DNA from 3 places in the Pantoea sp. X-Soil-OKNW-713 genome. Region 3 is predicted to be linked to each of the others. Evidence: predicted binding sites of a transcription regulator. Region 3 holds the regulator's gene; each other region holds the start of a gene.
The links. Region 3 encodes ArgR, which controls arginine synthesis, uptake and breakdown. Its sites were predicted from a motif close to ANTGAATAAAAATACANT; they were not measured.

Region 1 (5,955 bases), 3.3 Mb from region 3:
CTGACCGACCAGTGGTATGTGCGCACTGCCCCGCTGGCGAAAGTCGCGGTTGAAGCGGTGGAAAACGGCGACATCCAGTTCGTGCCGAAGCAGTACGAAAACATGTATTTCTCCTGGATGCGCGACATTCAGGACTGGTGTATTTCCCGTCAACTGTGGTGGGGCCACCGTATTCCGGCGTGGTACGACAATCACGGCAACGTGTATGTCGGCCGCACTGAAGAAGAAGTACGTCAGGAAAACAACCTTGGCGCTGACGTGGCGTTGCGCCAGGACGAAGACGTGCTGGATACCTGGTTCTCTTCTGGCCTGTGGACCTTCTCAACCCTCGGCTGGCCGGAGAACACCGAAGCGCTGCGTACCTTCCACCCGACCAGCGTGCTGGTGAGCGGCTTCGACATCATCTTCTTCTGGATTGCCCGCATGATCATGCTGACCATGCATTTCATGAAAGATGAAAACGGCAAGCCGCAGGTGCCGTTCAAGACCGTGTATATCACCGGTCTGATCCGCGACGAAGAAGGACAGAAAATGTCCAAGTCGAAGGGTAACGTCATCGATCCGCTGGATATGGTGGACGGCATTTCGCTGGAAGAGCTGCTGGAAAAACGTACCGGTAACATGATGCAGCCACAGCTGGCTGACAAGATCCGCAAACGCACCGAGAAGCAATTCCCGGACGGCATCGTACCATCAGGTACCGATGCGCTGCGCTTTACCCTGGCGGCACTGGCCTCGACCGGCCGTGACATCAACTGGGATATGAAGCGCCTCGAAGGTTATCGCAACTTCTGTAACAAGCTGTGGAACGCCAGCCGCTTTGTGCTGATGAACACCGAAGATCAGGATTGTGGCCAGAATGGCGGCGAAATGAAGCTGTCGCTGGCGGATCGTTGGATCCTCACCGAGTTTAACAGCACCGTAAAAGCCTACCGTGAAGCACTGGATAGCTATCGTTTCGATATCGCTGCCAACCTGCTGTACGACTTCACCTGGAACCAGTTCTGTGACTGGTATCTGGAGCTGACCAAGCCAGTGATGAACAGCGGTAGCGAAGCGGAACTGCGCGGCACGCGTAACACGCTGGTGACGGTGCTGGAAGCGTTGCTGCGCCTGGCACATCCGGTCATTCCGTTTATCACTGAAACCATCTGGCAGCGTGTCAAAGTGCTGAAAAATATCAGCGACGACACCATCATGCTGCAACCGTTCCCGCAGTACGAAGCGGCGAAAGAAGATGCGGAAGCGAAAGCGGATATCGAGTGGATGAAGCAGGCGATCGTCGCGGTGCGTAATATCCGCGCCGAGATGAACATCGCCCTGAGCAAACCGCTGGATGTGTTGCTGCGTGATTGCTCACCGGCGGCGCTGCGTCGCGTGGAAGAGAACCGTAACTTCCTGTCGCGTCTGGCACGCCTGGAAAGCCTGACCATCCTGCCTGCGGGCGAGAAAGGCCCGGTATCGGTGACCAAGATCGTTGAAGGCGCTGAACTGCTGATTCCGATGGCGGATCTGGTTAACAAAGAAGCGGAGCTGGATCGTCTGGCGAAAGAGCTGACCAAGCTGGATGTTGAGATCGAGAAGATCCAGACCAAGCTGGCGAACGAAGGCTTTGTTGCCCGTGCACCGGAAGCGGTGGTGGCGAAAGAGCGCGAACGTGCAGCTGAGCTGGAACAATCAAAAGCAAAACTGATTGAACAGCAGGGCGTGATTGCGGCATTGTAATCGCTTCAGGCCAACTGCTTAACCGAAGCCGGGCACTGCCCGGCTTTTTTCTATCGGATGAGATGCTAATGACCACTGTCACCCCGCTGGATCTTCAGGTACGTCCCATTACCGCAGCCGATAATCCGCTGATTGCTCGGGTCATTCGCGACGTCTCTGCCGAGTTCGGCCTGACTGCTGACAAAGGCTATACCGTGTCTGATCCCAATCTGGACCGGCTGTTTGAATTGTACAGCGAGGCGAACAGCGCTTACTGGATTGTCGAGCATCAGGGCAAAGTGCTGGGTGGCGGCGGTGTGGCACCCCTGGCGTGTAGCGCGCCGGATATTTGTGAATTACAGAAGATGTACTTTCTGCCGGAAGCGCGCGGTTTTGGCCTGGCCCGCGATCTGGCACTACGCGCGATGGATTATGCACGCCAGCAAGGTTTCCGTCGTTGCTATCTGGAAACCACCGCCAGCCTGACGCGCGCCATTAAGTTGTATGAATCGCTGGGTTTTACCCTGATTGATACCGCGATGGGCTGCACCGGGCATGTGGATTGTGAAGTGCGTATGCTGCGTACCCTGTAATTATTCCGTCCCGTAGCGGCGCGATTTATCGCGCGGATTTTATAAGGTTGGCACACCGCTGTGAAAACGCAGCTCGGTATCCGGTTCGCTGATTAAGCGCCCTTCCGTCTCACCAATCGCGCGCACGCGTGGCGCAATATCTTTCGGCGAAATCTGCGCCGCCAGCGTCAGGTAATCCTGGTAATGACGCGCTTCGGAACGCAGCAGCGAGATATAAAACTTCTCCAGTTGCTCATCCAGATACGGTGCCAGGCTGGCGAAACGTTCACAAGAACGCGCCTCGATATAAGCACCGCAAATCAGCTTATCTACCAGGGTATCCGGCTCATGAGTCGTGACCTCACGCAGCAACCCTTTGGCGTAACGACTGGCGGTAATCTTGCGATACGGCAGACCGCGCGCCTGCATAATTTCCCAGACCTGATAAAAATGGTGCAGCTCTTCTTTAATCAGCAGCACCATCTTTTCCACCAGATCATCCGCCCACGGCAACTCATTACGCACAATGATGCTTTTGGTCAGATTTTTGTGGGCGTTGATAAAGTTGCTGTCGTGATCTTCGCCAAAAATAAAATCTTCGTAGGGCTTCAGCCACGCCAGAATAGCGTCACCACTCGGCTTGTCAGCCACATATTTACGAATCAACCAGACGGCGGTTTGCGCGGCTTTTAACTCACAAACCATATGATCGGTGAGTAGCAACGTCAGGTTTTCCGGCTTGCGTGCTTCATCAATCCACGCCTGTGGTGTGCGGCAATGCAGAAACTGATGGATAGGTTCTAATAGCGGGGCGTTTTTCATGAATGTCTTTATCTGCGGGGAAAAAATACGGGCAGCAACGCGGCTGCCCGTTCATTTTTAGTGACGTACACCGTCGTCTTCATCATCAATGAAGTCGCCGTCATCATCTTCGTCTTCCGCGTCCGGGTCTTCGAAGTAGGTGCCCCAACCGTCGTAATCTACGTTGTATTTGCCCGCCAGATTCACCAGTTGCTCAACCTGCGCATCAATCAGCTCGGGTTTCAGCGCGGCTTCGCTCAGGATGTCGACACACATCACCGTGCTGCCATCTTCCAGCTCCAGCTCTTCCGGTTCAGTCACCTCATAACCCAGCTTGAAGGCATCTACCGCCGCTTTTTCCAGCGAGTCAAAATTGTTGCAGGAAAGATGGTGCTCGATGGTGTAGAGGGCATCAGGATCGCTGCCATCTTCCAGTAATTCATCAATGATCAACCGCGTCTCTTCGCGTTGTTCTTCCAGCAATGCTTCGTATGCCATGGGGATATCCTCAAAATGTTCGGCAATGAATGCAATTATTTTCCCACACTGCCTCGCGCGCCACTACTCAAAACAGAAAGTTTCTTAACGCCGGGGTTGAAAATGCATATTCATACGGTTAGATTGAATTTTAATTCATTTATGATCCCCACACGGAGCGCTGTATGAGTCAGCTGAACCAACGTCATTTCCTGAGATTGCTGGACTTCACCCCAGCAGAAATTGATTACCTGTTAAGACTGGCCGGTGAATTAAAACACGCAAAGAAAAACGCCAGCGAAACGCAGTACCTGAAAGGCAAAAACATCGCGCTCATCTTCGAAAAAGACTCGACTCGTACCCGTTGCTCTTTCGAAGTTGCCGCTTACGATCAGGGTGCTAACGTGACTTACCTCGGCCCAAGCGGCAGCCAGATCGGCCATAAAGAGTCGATGAAAGACACTGCGCGCGTGCTCGGACGTATGTATGACGGTATTCAATATCGTGGTTATGGTCAGGCGTTGGTGGAAACCCTGGCGGAACATGCCGGGGTGCCGGTCTGGAACGGTCTGACCACCGAATTCCATCCAACTCAGTTGCTGGCGGATCTGCTGACGATGCAGGAACATCTGCCACAAAAATCGCTGAACCAGATGACGCTGGTGTACGTTGGCGATGCGCGCAATAACATGGGCAACAGCATGCTGGAAGCAGCTGCGATGGTCGGGCTGGACCTGCGTCTGGTGGCACCGAAAGGCTGCTGGCCGGAAGAACAACTGGTGGAACAATGCCGCATCGCAGCGCAAAAAACCGGTGGCAAAATCACGCTGACCGAAGATATCGCCACCGGCGTGCAGGGTGCCGATTTCATCTACACTGACGTGTGGGTCTCGATGGGGGAAGACAAATCCGTGTGGTCTGATCGTATCGCGCTGTTGCGCCCGTATCAGGTAAACAGCGCGATGCTGGCGTTGACCGGCAATCCGCAGGTGAAGTTCCTGCACTGCCTGCCAGCGTTCCATGATGACCAAACCACGCTGGGACGTCAGATGGCTGAGCAGTATGGCCTGAACGACGGTATGGAAGTCAGCAACGAGGTGTTTGAATCGGCACACAGCATTGTGTTTGACCAGGCAGAAAACCGCATGCACACCATTAAAGCCGTGATGGTGGCAACGCTCGGCCAGCCCTGACTCAGGCGGGAGCAAACGATTACCTCGCGTGCGATTTTTGCTTGATGCAAAGCAGTGAATGCGTATAATGCGCCACAATTTGCCGGGAGGAAGCATGCAACAGCGCAGCGCACAATTTGACGCTCAATTACGCCAGAAAGCTGGCGGCGCACCTGTTTCTTTCCGTCATCAATCGATCGCAAATCAAGCCCCTTAAGCAGGGGCTTTTTTTTGTCCGTCATCCGGCAGCGCAGAGGAGAGAGCTATGGCCAACCCGCTATATCGTAAGCACATTATTTCAATTAACGATCTCAGCCGCGCTGAGCTGGAGCTGGTACTGCATACCGCCGCGCAGCTCAAGGCACACCCGCAGCCGGAGTTGCTGAAACACAACGTCATCGCCAGTTGCTTCTTTGAAGCCTCAACGCGCACTCGTCTGTCGTTTGAAACCGCCATGCATCGCCTTGGTGCCTCGGTCGTCGGTTTTGCCGACGGCAGCAACACCTCGCTCGGTAAGAAAGGGGAAACCCTCGCCGATACCATTTCGGTGATTGGTACCTATGTCGATGCCATTGTGATGCGCCATCCGCAGGAAGGCGCGGCCCGTCTCGCTACCGAGTTTTCCGGCGGCGTGCCGATTCTCAACGCCGGAGACGGGGCTAACCAGCATCCGACGCAAACCCTGCTCGATTTGTTCACCATTCGTGAAACCCAGAGCCGTCTGGATAACCTGAATGTGGCAATGGTGGGTGACCTGAAATATGGCCGTACCGTGCACTCCCTGACTCAGGCGCTGGCGAAGTTCGATGGCAACCGGTTCTTCTTTATCGCCCCTGATGCACTGGCGATGCCGTCTTACATCACCGATATGCTGGATGAGCAAAACATTCGCTGGTCGCGCCATGACAGCATTGAAGAGGTGATGCCGGAACTGGATATCCTGTACATGACGCGCGTGCAGAAAGAGCGTCTCGACCCGTCAGAATACGCCAACGTCAAAGCGCAATTTATTCTGCGCGCCAGCGACCTGGTGGGCGCACGCGACAATATGAAGGTGCTGCACCCGCTGCCACGAATCGATGAGATCACCACGGATGTCGACAGCACACCGCACGCCTGGTATTTCCAGCAGGCCGGGAATGGCATCTTTGCCCGCCAGGCGTTGCTGGCTCTGGTACTGAATCGCGATCTGGCCCTGTAAGGAGGAAAACAGCATGACACACGATAAC
Region 2 (5,955 bases), 300 kb from region 3:
GCCCTGAATAAAGCCGCGATACCAGTCGATGCCCAGCAGCTGGCTCATCACGTCGTTGGCGTTGTTCAGGTCGTCGAGCGTTTCAAACAGCGGTGCCACTGGCATGGCGTAGGTGATACCGGCTTCTTTCAGCAGCAGATGTACCGCCAGCACGTCGGATGGCACTTTTGCCATGGAGATGACGTAAGCGGCAATCGAGCCTTGCGGCGCTTCGGCTGCCACTTTGCAGGTATCCAGCACTTCGCGGGTATTATCGCTCGGCTCCCACTGGCGTGGCAGCAGGGGACGTTTGGAATTCAGTTCGCGGATCAGGAAAGCCTGTTTGTCGGCTTCTGACCAGCTTTCATAATCACCGAGGCCGAGATAGCGCGTCACTTCGGCAATCGCTTCGGTATGACGGGTGCTCTCCTGACGCAGATCGATACGCACCAACGGCACGCCAAAACACTTCACGCGGCGCAGCGTATCCAGCAGCTGACCATTGGCGATGATGCCCATGTCGCATTGTTGCAGTGACTGATAGATGGCAAACAGCGGTTGCCACAGCTGATCGTTGGACACCAGCAAATCAGCAGGACGTGGCACGCGCTCGCCTTTCAGACGACGCTCCAGGAAGGCCTGGGTGCTCATCAGCTGGCTACGGATGCGTTTCAGAATCACGCGGTAAGGTTCCAGCGCTTCCGGGTCGCCGCACAGTTCACGTACTTCGTCGCTGCACTCGGACATCGACAGCTCGGAAATCAACACGCCGACATCACGCAGGAACAGGTCGGCAGCTTTCCAGCGGCCGAGCTGCATAGCCTGTCGTGTGATGGTGGCGGTAACGTTCGGGTTGCCGTCGCGGTCGCCGCCCATCCAGGAGGTAAATTGTACCGGGACAAAATCCACTGGCAGCTGCATACCAAAGGTTTCTTCAACCTGCTCGTTCAGCTCGCGCAGAAACGCCGGTACACCTTCCCACAGGCTGTTTTCCACCACGGCAAAGCCCCATTTGGCTTCATCAACCGGGGTCGGGCGATATTTACGAATTTCATCGGTGTGCCAGGCCTGGGCAACCAGTTGGCGCAGACGGCGCATTACCTGGTTGTATTCATATTCGGTGATATCGCTATGGTCGAGTTGTTGCAGGCAGCTATTCACCTCAACCAGCTTATGAATCAGCGTCCGACGCGTGATCTCGGTTGGGTGCGCAGTCAGCACCAGCTCCAGCGACAGTGACTCAATCGCCGCGCGGATATCGCTCTCATTCAGGTCTTTCTGCTGCTTCAGGCGATCGAAGGTGCTTTTCAGCAGCTCCGGGTGGTTGGCACCTTCGCCACTGCGCGCAATGGTCTGATATTGTTCAGCCACGTTGGTAAGATTCAGGAACTGGCTAAATGCACGCGCCACCGGCAGCAACTCGTCATTGGACAGGTTTTGCAGCGTGGACAGCAGTTCCTTACGATGAGTGTCATTTCCGGCACGGGATGACTTAGAGAGTTTGCGGATGGTCTCCACCTTATCGAGGATGTTCTCTCCCAGTGCATCCTTTATCGTATCCCCGAGCAGTTTGCCGAGCATACTGACATTACTTCGCATTGCGGAATATTGTTCGTTCATGTGACCCTGACACCCTTATCGTCTTTTTAATTCATATACCCAACGGGCATAACTTCGTCTTTTATCTAGCCACGTATCGCTCTGTTCGTCAATTGCCTTAAACTGACGAAATTTCGCTGCTAAATGCTGGAAATTCAAAGAATTTAACCAGAGCGAAGCGAGATAAGTTATTCTTATTATCAAATCCCGAACATTGACGGGGCATTTTGCTGATTAAACAGTGAAATGCCCCATCGATTGTCCATCAGTGACAAAAATGATGGACAACCTGCGTGATGAGCGCATGGGTTGGCTTAATAAATGCGGTATCAATAAATTCATCAGGCTGATGGGCCTGATTGATAGAACCGGGGCCTAACACCAGCGTTGGGCAAAGTTGCTGAATAAACGGTGCTTCGGTGCAGTAGTTCACCACTTCGGTCGGCGTACCCAGCAGTTTTTCCACCACTTTCACCAGTTCATGGTCGACCGGGCACTCGTAACCCGGAATCGGCGGATGCAGTTCACCGACGGTCAAACGACCCGGCCAACGCTCACTCACCGGAGCCAGCGCTTCATTCAGCAGACCATCCAGATCACTCAGGGTTAACCCCGGTAACGGTCGAATATCCATATGTAGTTCACAGCAGGCGCAAATACGGTTAGCCGCGTCGCCGCCGTGAATATGACCAAAGTTCATGGTCGGGTACGGAATGGCAAAACCGTCATGGTTGTAACGGCTTTTCAGCGTATTACGCAGCTGCATCAATTGGGTGATGGATTCATGCATCAGCTCAATGGCGTTCACGCCGCGTGAGGGATCGCTGGAGTGGCCCGATTGTCCCTGAATACGAATCACATTGGAGAGATGGCCTTTGTGCGCGCGTACCGGTTTCAGCGAAGTCGGTTCGCCGATGATGGCGCAGTCCGGGCGCAGCTGGGTGGATTCAGCGAAGTACTTCGCGCCTGCCATCGTCGTCTCTTCGTCGGCGGTGGCAAGAATGTAGAGCGGTTTGCTCAGTTTGGTCACGTCAACGTCACGCAGCGCATCCAGAATAAAGGCGAAGAAGCCTTTCATATCTGCCGTGCCTAAACCGTAAAGCTTGTTGTCATGCTCAGTCAGGGTAAAGGGGTCGCGCGTCCAGCGGCCATCATCGAACGGAACCGTGTCGGTATGGCCTGCTAATAATAAGCCACCTGCGCCGGAACCCATGCGCGCCAGCAGGTTAAATTTATGCCGTGTACCCGGTACAGGTTGCACTTCAGTATCGAAGCCAAGATCGCGAAACCAGCCCGCCAGCAAATTGATTAAAGTTTCATTGCTCTGATCGAGCGCGGCGTCGGTGGCGCTGATCGATGGTGTGGCAATCAGCTGGCGGTAGAGTTCGATAAAAGGTGGTAATTTTGTCTTCACTGTTGACGGTCCTTGGGTTAGGATGTATCAATATTCATGCATTAATAGTGAATAAAAATACATTAACGTCGTCTGCATGTGAACAGTAAATCTTTGCAAACGGCATCGTGGGCAACGGGGCAAGGCCGCGACCCGGAACGTGTGACTGTAATAAGGTATACAGCCTGATGTTGAATACGCTGATCGTTGGTGCCAGTGGTTACGCTGGCGTAGAGCTTGCCACCTACCTGAATCGCCATCCGCATATGAACATAACCGCTTTAGCGGTTTCAGCGCAAAGCCCGGATGCCGGAAAGTTACTTTCAGACCTGCATCCGCAGTTGAAAGGTATTGTCGACCTGCCATTGCAGCCGCTGAGCGATGCCGCTGAGTGGGCGGATAAAGTCGATGTGGTGTTCCTCGCCACCGCACATGAAGTCAGTCACGATCTGGCGCCGGAATTCCTGAAAGCCGGTTGCGTGGTATTTGATCTCTCCGGTGCGTTCCGTGTTAACGACGGTGCTTTCTACAATCAATATTACGGTTTCACCCATCAACACGGCGACTGGCTGGACAAAGCGGTTTACGGCCTGGCGGAATGGCAGCACGAAAAAATCAAAGAAGCCCAGCTGGTGGCGGTACCGGGATGCTACCCGACCGCCTCTCAACTGGCGTTGAAACCGCTGGTGGAAGCGGGCCTGCTGAATCAAGACCAGTGGCCGGTGATTAACGCGACCAGCGGCGTCAGCGGTGCCGGGCGTAAAGCCAGCGTCACTACCAGTTTTTGTGAAGTCAGCCTGCAACCTTATGGCATCTTCAATCATCGCCACCATCCGGAAATTGTTGCCCATCTCGGTACGCCGGTGATCTTTACGCCGCATCTGGGCAACTTCCCGCGTGGCATTCTTGCTACCGTCACCTGCCGCCTGAAACCGGGCGTCAGCGAACAGGACGTGGCAGAAGCTTTCCATAACGCCTACCACGACAAACCGCTGGTGCGTCTGTATAAGAAAGGTGTGCCGGCGTTGAAAGGTGTGGTTGGCCTGCCATTCTGTGATATCGGTTTTGCCGTGCAGGGTGAGCACCTGATTGTGGTTGCCGCAGAAGATAACCTGCTGAAAGGTGCTTCTTCGCAGGCGGTGCAGTGTCTGAATATTCGTTTCGGCTTCCCCGAAACACTGTCTCTGATTTAACGGGCGAGTAAGTAAACCATGACCAATCCTCTGATTATTAAACTGGGTGGCGTCCTGCTGGATAGCGAAGAAGCGCTGGCTCGCCTGTTCGATGCGCTGTTGGCGTATCGTACCGAGTATCAACGTCCGCTGATCATTGTGCACGGTGGCGGCTGCCTGGTGGATGAGCTGATGAAGAAGCTCGCGCTGCCGGTGAAAAAGAAGAACGGTTTGCGCGTGACGCCAGCCGATCAGATTGACATTATTACCGGTGCCCTGGCGGGTACGGCGAACAAAACGTTGCTCGCCTGGGCGAAGAAGTATGGCATCAACGCGGTGGGCCTGTGCCTGGGTGATGCGGGTCTGGTAAATGTGGCGCAGTTTGATGAAGAACTGGGCCACGTCGGTAACGCCACACCGGGCAACCCGGCATTAATCAACACCTTGCTGGGCGCGGGTTATATGCCGGTGATCAGTTCCATCGGGATCACTGATGGTGGCGATCTGATGAACGTCAACGCTGACCAGGCGGCGACTGCGCTGGCGGCCACCATTGGTGCCGATCTGGTACTGTTGTCTGACGTCAGCGGCATTCTCGATGGCAAAGGTCAACGCATCGCAGAGATGACGGCCGCGAAAGCGGAACAGCTGATCGCCCAGGGCATTATTACCGATGGCATGATTGTTAAAGTTAACGCAGCGCTGGACGCGGCACGTACTCTGGGCCGCCCGGTGGATATTGCCAGCTGGCGTCATGCTGAACAGCTGCCAACTCTTTTCAACGGCGTGTCGATTGGCACCCGGATTCTCGCTTAACGATACTGATTCAAGGATTACGAAATGCAAACGCAAGGCATCAAAAAAATTGTTCTGGCTTACTCCGGTGGCCTTGATACGTCTGCCATCATTCCATGGCTGAAAGAGAACTACGGCGGCTGTGAAGTGGTCGCGTTCGTGGCGAATATCGGTCAGGACCCGGCAGATCTGGAAGGCGTTGAGAAGAAAGCGCTGCAATCCGGTGCCTCTGAATGTCATGTGGTTGACCTGCGCGAAGAGTTCATCAGCGAGTACGTTTACCCGGTGCTGCAAACCGGTGCGCTGTACGAAGGCACCTACCTGCTGGGTACCTCAATGGCGCGTCCGATTATCGCCAAAGCGCAGGTTGAGCTGGCGCTGAAAGTGGGTGCCGATGCCCTGTGCCACGGCGCCACCGGTAAAGGTAACGACCAGGTACGTTTCGAAACCACCTACACTGCACTGGCGCCACAGCTGAAAGTGGTAGCACCGTGGCGTGAATGGAACCTGCGTTCGCGTGAAGCGCTGCTCGACTACCTGAAAGAGCGCAACATCCCGACCACCGCGTCGCTGGAAAAAATCTACAGCCGTGATGAAAACGCCTGGCACATCTCCACCGAAGGTGGCGTGCTGGAAAGCCCGTGGAACGCACCGAACAAAGATTGCTGGGTGTGGACCGTTGACCCGCTGGAAGCACCGGATCAGCCGGAAAACGTCACCGTGACCGTGGAAAAAGGTCGCGTGGTTGGCGTTAACGGCGAGAAGCTGAGTCCGTTCGCCTGTCTGGAAAAACTGAACGCGCTGGGTGCGAAACACGGCGTAGGTCGTATCGATATCGTGGAAAACCGTCTGGTCGGCATCAAATCTCGTGGTTGCTATGAAACCCCGGGCGGCACCATTATGGTTAACGCGCTGCGTGCCGTTGAGCAGCTGGTGCTGGATCGCGACAGCTTCAAATGGCGTGAGCAGCTGGGCCAGGAGATGTCATACGTGGTGTACGATGGCCGTTGGTTTGCA
Region 3 (5,955 bases):
TGGGGTGAATAGCGATGAAGTGACCTTGATCCTGAAACAAGCGGCCGAACGCTGTACCTATGTACTGGATACGCCGCCCCCGGACGTGTTCCTTGTCGATCTGCAACAAGGTATCCAGTTGTTTGAACTGCGAGTCTACGCCGCCGAAATGGGCCACCGCATGCCGCTACGCCATGAACTGCATCAGCTGATTTTGCATGGTTTTGCCGAGCACGGTATCGAAATGCCCTTCCCGCCTTTCCAGGTTCGTATGGAAACCCTGGGCAAGAAAAGCCCGGCCAGCAATGGCACACCAGCGGCACGTAATTATAAGTCGGGTGGATTGTAAAAATGAGGTGCGCAGTGGATGCGCACCTGGTCAGTTTATTTCACAAACTCTTCGCCCTGAGCGATATCTTTCTTCAGCGTATCCAGCATGCCGGTTAACGCCTGTTGCTCAAAGGCGCTGAGCGGTCCGAGTGGACGGCGCTCCACGATACCGGTTTTGCCCAACAACAGTGGCTGCGAGAAGAAACGCGCGTATTCGCCATCCCCTTCCACATAAGCACATTCGACCACGTTCGCTTCCCCTTGCATGGCGCGTACCAGCGACAGGCCGAAACGTGCCGCAGCCTGACCCATTGACAGGGTCGCTGAGCCGCCACCGGCTTTGGCTTCCACCACTTCCGTACCGGCGTTTTGGATACGTTTGGTGAGATCCAACACTTCCTGCTCACTAAAGCTAACGCCTTTGACCTGCGACAGCAGCGGCAGAATGGTGACGCCAGAATGCCCCCCGACCACGGGTACGTCGATCTCGCCGGGTTGTTTGCCTTTTAACGCCGCAACAAAGGTGTTGCCGCGGATAATATCCAGGGTAGTTACGCCAAACAGCCGGTTTTTGTCATACACACCCGCTTTCTTTAGCACCTCTGCCGCAATCGCCACCGTGGTGTTAACCGGGTTAGTGATCACGCCAATTAAGGCCTTGGGTGCAGTGCTCGCCACCTGCTCAATCAGGTTACGAACAATGCCTGCGTTAACGTTAAAGAGGTCGGCGCGGTCCATGCCGGGTTTACGTGCCACTCCGGCGGAAATCAGCACCACATCGGCTCCCTTCAGTGCGGGCGTGGCATCTTCACCACTAAAACCCTCAACTTTCACTGCGGTAGGAATATGGCTGAGATCCACAGCCACACCCGGCGTAACCGGGGCGATGTCATAAAGCGAAAGGGCTGAACCTGCGGGTAATTGGGTCTTAAGCAACAGTGCTAGCGCCTGGCCAATACCACCAGCGGCACCGAGAACGGCAACTTTCATCCTGGACTCCTTATTAAGGTGGGGCAGAGATCTGCCGGGTTTCCATCGGGTTACGAGTTTAATCAACTTCTCAGGCGATAGCGACAATACCCGTCGCGCTATTAACACTGACGCCGCAATACGGCTCCCGAGACATCCACACTTCAGAAGTCGCCTGAATGATCATAGGTCGCAGCCAGAAGACAGGGGTCGGCAATGATCAGTCATTTTGTTGTTACCACTTCAATAATATAACAACATTGCAACCTTCGCTTTTGCGCGCCACGCCGCGATTTTGGCGTAGCGGTAAATCTCTGTTATGATCGCCGCCCTCGCAGCTTATCCCGGCGAACCTCTCACCTGTTTATTGCATAAAAATTCATTTAAATGCATAATCATTTATCTGCATGGGCTTGTTGCCCAACGCATCCCTCTTTTTATTGGTAACCTATGCGAAACCCATCTAAACAAGACGACCTGGTTAAGGCGTTCAAAGCCCTCTTGAAAGAAGAGAAATTCAGCTCTCAGGGTGAAATTGTGCAGGCGTTACAGGAAGACGGCTTCGAGAACATCAATCAGTCAAAAGTTTCTCGTATGCTTACTAAGTTTGGCGCGGTGCGCACGCGCAACGCAAAAATGGAGATGGTTTACTGCCTGCCAGCCGAACTGGGTGTACCGACCACGACCAGCCCGCTGAAAAATTTAGTGCTGGATATCGACTACAACGATGCTCTGGTGGTGATTCACACCAGCCCCGGCGCAGCGCAGCTCATCGCCCGTTTGCTGGATTCGCTGGGTAAAGCCGAAGGCATTCTCGGCACTATCGCCGGTGATGACACCATCTTTATTACCCCCGCGCGTGCTTTTACCGTGAAACAGCTCCATGACGCTGTGCTGATGTTATTCGAACAAGAGCTATAAAACCCTGCCCGCTACCGGCAGATTACCTGCCGGTAACAACTCGGCCATTCCCTTTACCCGCCGTCACGCTTGAAGCAAAATCCTCAAGAAACAATACATTAAGTATATTCTCGTCCGTTCTCACGCCCTGTGACAATTGGTAGGACCTTTTATCCCGCTTAACCTTTCGCGCTATTTTACACTGCTTTACATATCAACATCAGCCATATACCCCACTCGCAGCGTATCAGCCAGCTGGATCAACCGTAATATTTCGCACAGAAAGATAAAATGACATAGGTCATTGTTTTTACATGTAATTAACAGGTGTTGTGCAGAAACCAGGCGGTTTTTATAACACTCAGTTATTAAAAGTTGTCATAAGGACAAAGAATAACAACCAAACATTATTAGCAGAATATTAATTTCATGAGTGATTAGATCTATACTTCTTTTCGTGATGCAAATCACACCAAACAAAAAGAGAAAAAACAGAAGACGAGGAAATAATCATGAAAGTTAAAACTACTATCGCAACCATGAGCATTCTATCTGCCCTGTCATTTGGCGCTTTCGCCGCAGATTCTATTAATGCTGATCAGGCAATGAATCTGCAACCGGCCGGCACCATCAGTGTCAGCGGCACGGCTGGTTCGCCGATGGATATCCATCAGCAACTGAGCGAAAAAGCAGACCAGCAAGGTGCTAAAGCTTATCGCGTGATCGAAGCGCGTAATGACAACACCTACCACGCGACTGCTGAACTTTATAAATAAGTTCGCCGAAACAAGACGCAATGTGAAAGGCAACCCATTTGAGACGCGATTGCGCTCAGGTTGCTGACCCAAATTCAGGAGAGTGAATCATGAAAACTAAATTATCTATCGCAGTGCTGAGCCTGGCTTCCGTTCTTTCTTTCGGTGCCAGCGCAGCAAGCCTGATTACCAATGAGCAGGCAGACACCATGAATCTGCAACCGCTGAACCAAACCATCAGCGTGAGTGGCCGTGATGGCGACCAGAACAACATCCGTCAGGAACTGTCCGCCAAAGCCGATGCTCAGGGTGCCAGCCACTATCGCATCATTGAAAACAATCAGAATGACACCTACCACGTCACTGCTGAACTGTACAAATAATCGATAAATGATTATCCGGCGCCCAAACGGCGCCTGGATATGAATCGACGACCCGCTACCCACTTACCACCGCAGGTTGTTGATTGTAATGAGGAGACGAACAATGAAAATCAAAGCAACCATCGCAACCGCTAGCCTGCTCTCACTGTTGACCTTCGGTGCCTCTGCGGCACAACTGGTCACGGCGGAACAGGCTCAGAATATGCAGCCTGCGGGGACAGTGACCATCAGTGGTACTGCCGGTGCACCAATGGATTATCGTGCTCAGCTGTCGCAGAAAGCCGATGAACAGGGTGCCAGCGCCTATAAAGTGATTGAAGCCCGCACCGGCGACAACTATCACATCACTGCTGAACTGTATAAGTAATTCCTCGTCAACTGCTTGACGAACCCTTTGGCCCCGCTCGCCGGGGCCCTTTTTGCGTTACTTCACATTAAAGCGGAGCTGGCCATCCAGCTCCTCTTCTGCTTCATCAAACAGCAAAATCAACGCCCCATAGCGACGCTTCTGTCCTGACCCTAAGTGAATAAACTCAATCTCCAGCGGTAACGGCATTTGCTCGCCTGTCACCACTTCCCAGAGATCGTCCAAATCAGTAATCGCCAGATCCGCCAGCGCAAAACGGTCACTGAACTGGCGGAAGAAGTGCGCCTGATCGACGATTTCATCGAAATCAAAACGTTCGATTCTCATCATGACGACTCTCTTTTCTGTACCACTGCCCATTAAACCGGGTAGCCTGCGTTGATATGTTTGTGTTGCTGCGGGGGTGTGGATGCCCTCCTTCCCCCCTGACAGTTTGCATCCCGTCAGGAAAGTATAGATGGCATTACCGGTGGGTTTTGTGAGAGTGAGCCACCGCATCACGCGGTGGCTGGTTTCAGATTTGAATCAAGGTGTTCTGGTACTTACTCAGCATGTTGGCTAAACGTTTTACCGGCTCCGTTACGCTGCTCGGTGCCGCATAGTGCTGGAGTTTCTCCTGATAGACATCCAGCTCGCGTAACAACTGCTCAAAATAGACACGTCGTTTATCATCGCTACGCGTCGAGATCACCTGGTCAGCAGTGGATCGCAGCTGGCGGTGATAGGCGGAGAGATCTGCATTGATCGGCACCTCGGCATTGCGTAAGCGTTGATGGCCGATAATCAGCGTCAGCGCGATACGGTATTTATTGATATCGCCGGGGAACAGATTGAGCAGCAGAAACAGTTGCTGATACAGCGCTGGTAAGTGATTCTCGCGACGACGCGCCTGATTGGTGGTCATCGCCGCCACCGCCGCATACATAAAGCGATTCAGCAACTTACGTCCGGTACGCGCCTTAGATTTGTCACGAATCAGCAGAATCACCATCATCGCCACAAAACATCCAATCACCTGGCCCAACACGTTGTCGAGAAACACGTTGAACTCGAACTTCATCGGGTTATCCAGTACCAGCACGTTGATGGTACCAATCAGGGCACCTAACGTTCCCAGTTGGCGACGCTGGACGAAGATGCCGCCAATAAAGCCCAGCAGACCAATCGCGATGCAAAGCAGCAGCATACTTTGCTGGGTTGCAGGCAGGACGTAGATAAAGTAGAGCGCACCCAGCGGCACTGCGACCGTCATACCGTAGAGGAAGTCTTTTGCCATCATCAATGGATTAGGGGTACGCATCGCCAGTGCGGTGATTACCGCCAGCATCACCATACAGCCACTGCCAGAGGTCCAACCGGTGTACAACCAGAAAAGTGAGCCAATCGCCGTCGCCGCAAACGTACGTACGCCGTTAATCATTGCATGGTGAGTTTCGGCAGAACGCGCCTGAATCACCACTTCACGTTGCAGAATACCGTCTTCCAGCGTGGTGATACGGCTGTTGCTCCTGACGCCATTAATCAGCAACAAGTACTCGGTTGCTGCTCCCACCCAGCTGGCTAAGGTCAGCGGTGTGGATTTACTGCTGACGCCAATTACCCGGCGCATGATTTTCATGCGCTTGTGCACGTCATCAACGCTTTTGACCTCTTTCTCGATCAGCAATCGATACTGGGGCGGAATGTAGTCCGGGCGGGAATTCTGGATCAGGAAGGTTTCAGCGGCCTGCGTAATCAAGGTCAGGGATAAAGTATTCAGCATTTGCAGACGACGGCTGCTGTTTTTCCAACGCGAGGATTCCATCATCAACTGGCTGCGCATGGTGTTCAGCGCCGTGGTGCGGCGCACCAGCGCGCTCCAGGCTTTGTCGACTTCTTCTTTATCGCCGTGCGCGACACAAAGTTGCAGCAGTTTGTAGTGTGCCACCAGCAGCGAATCCACTTCCTGATCGATCACTTTTTTAATCGAACGGGGCGAGAAAATCATATCCGCCAGAATGGCACACAAAATACCCAGCACGATTTCGCTACAACGCTCAACCGCAAACTGCGGAGCCAGCGTCAGCCCACCACTGGCATCGGCGGTGACGACGATAATCAGCGCGGTGTAGCCTGCCAGACCCAGGGCGTAGGAGTTTTCAACTTTAATCAGCGAGGAGAGCCAGACGCAGAAGCCGGCCCACAGGCAACATAACAGCAGCATCACTACCGGGGCACGCACCGTGGCGATCATGATGGTCAGAGCTGCCGCGCTACCAATAAAGGTCCCGAT

Region 1: the regulator ArgR is predicted to act here: its motif matches at 3,698-3,715, upstream of argF (ornithine carbamoyltransferase).
Region 2: the regulator ArgR is predicted to act here: its motif matches at 3,039-3,056, upstream of argC (N-acetyl-gamma-glutamyl-phosphate reductase).

The regions. Positions count from the first base shown of each region.
Region 1 is NZ_AP035995.1:638,239-644,193, reverse strand. It holds gene AC6I8R_RS02890 (valine--tRNA ligase) at 1-1,725, shown strand, start outside; gene AC6I8R_RS02885 (GNAT family N-acetyltransferase) at 1,794-2,297, shown strand; gene miaE (tRNA isopentenyl-2-thiomethyl-A-37 hydroxylase MiaE) at 2,337-3,098, opposite strand; gene rraB (ribonuclease E inhibitor RraB) at 3,156-3,575, opposite strand; gene argF (ornithine carbamoyltransferase) at 3,740-4,747, shown strand; gene pyrB (aspartate carbamoyltransferase) at 4,992-5,927, shown strand; gene pyrI (aspartate carbamoyltransferase regulatory subunit) at 5,941-5,955, shown strand, end outside.
Region 2 is NZ_AP035995.1:4,253,823-4,259,777, reverse strand. It holds gene ppc (phosphoenolpyruvate carboxylase) at 1-1,599, opposite strand, end outside; gene argE (acetylornithine deacetylase) at 1,844-2,992, opposite strand; gene argC (N-acetyl-gamma-glutamyl-phosphate reductase) at 3,160-4,164, shown strand; gene argB (acetylglutamate kinase) at 4,183-4,959, shown strand; gene AC6I8R_RS19890 (argininosuccinate synthase) at 4,984-5,955, shown strand, end outside.
Region 3 is NZ_AP035995.1:3,957,091-3,963,045, forward strand. It holds gene mscM (miniconductance mechanosensitive channel MscM) at 1-328, shown strand, start outside; gene mdh (malate dehydrogenase) at 364-1,299, opposite strand; gene argR (transcriptional regulator ArgR) at 1,729-2,199, shown strand; gene yhcN (peroxide/acid stress response protein YhcN) at 2,691-2,954, shown strand; gene AC6I8R_RS18405 (YdgH/BhsA/McbA-like domain containing protein) at 3,044-3,316, shown strand; gene yhcN (peroxide/acid stress response protein YhcN) at 3,420-3,683, shown strand; gene AC6I8R_RS18415 (barstar family protein) at 3,741-4,010, opposite strand; gene aaeB (p-hydroxybenzoic acid efflux pump subunit AaeB) at 4,198-5,955, opposite strand, start outside.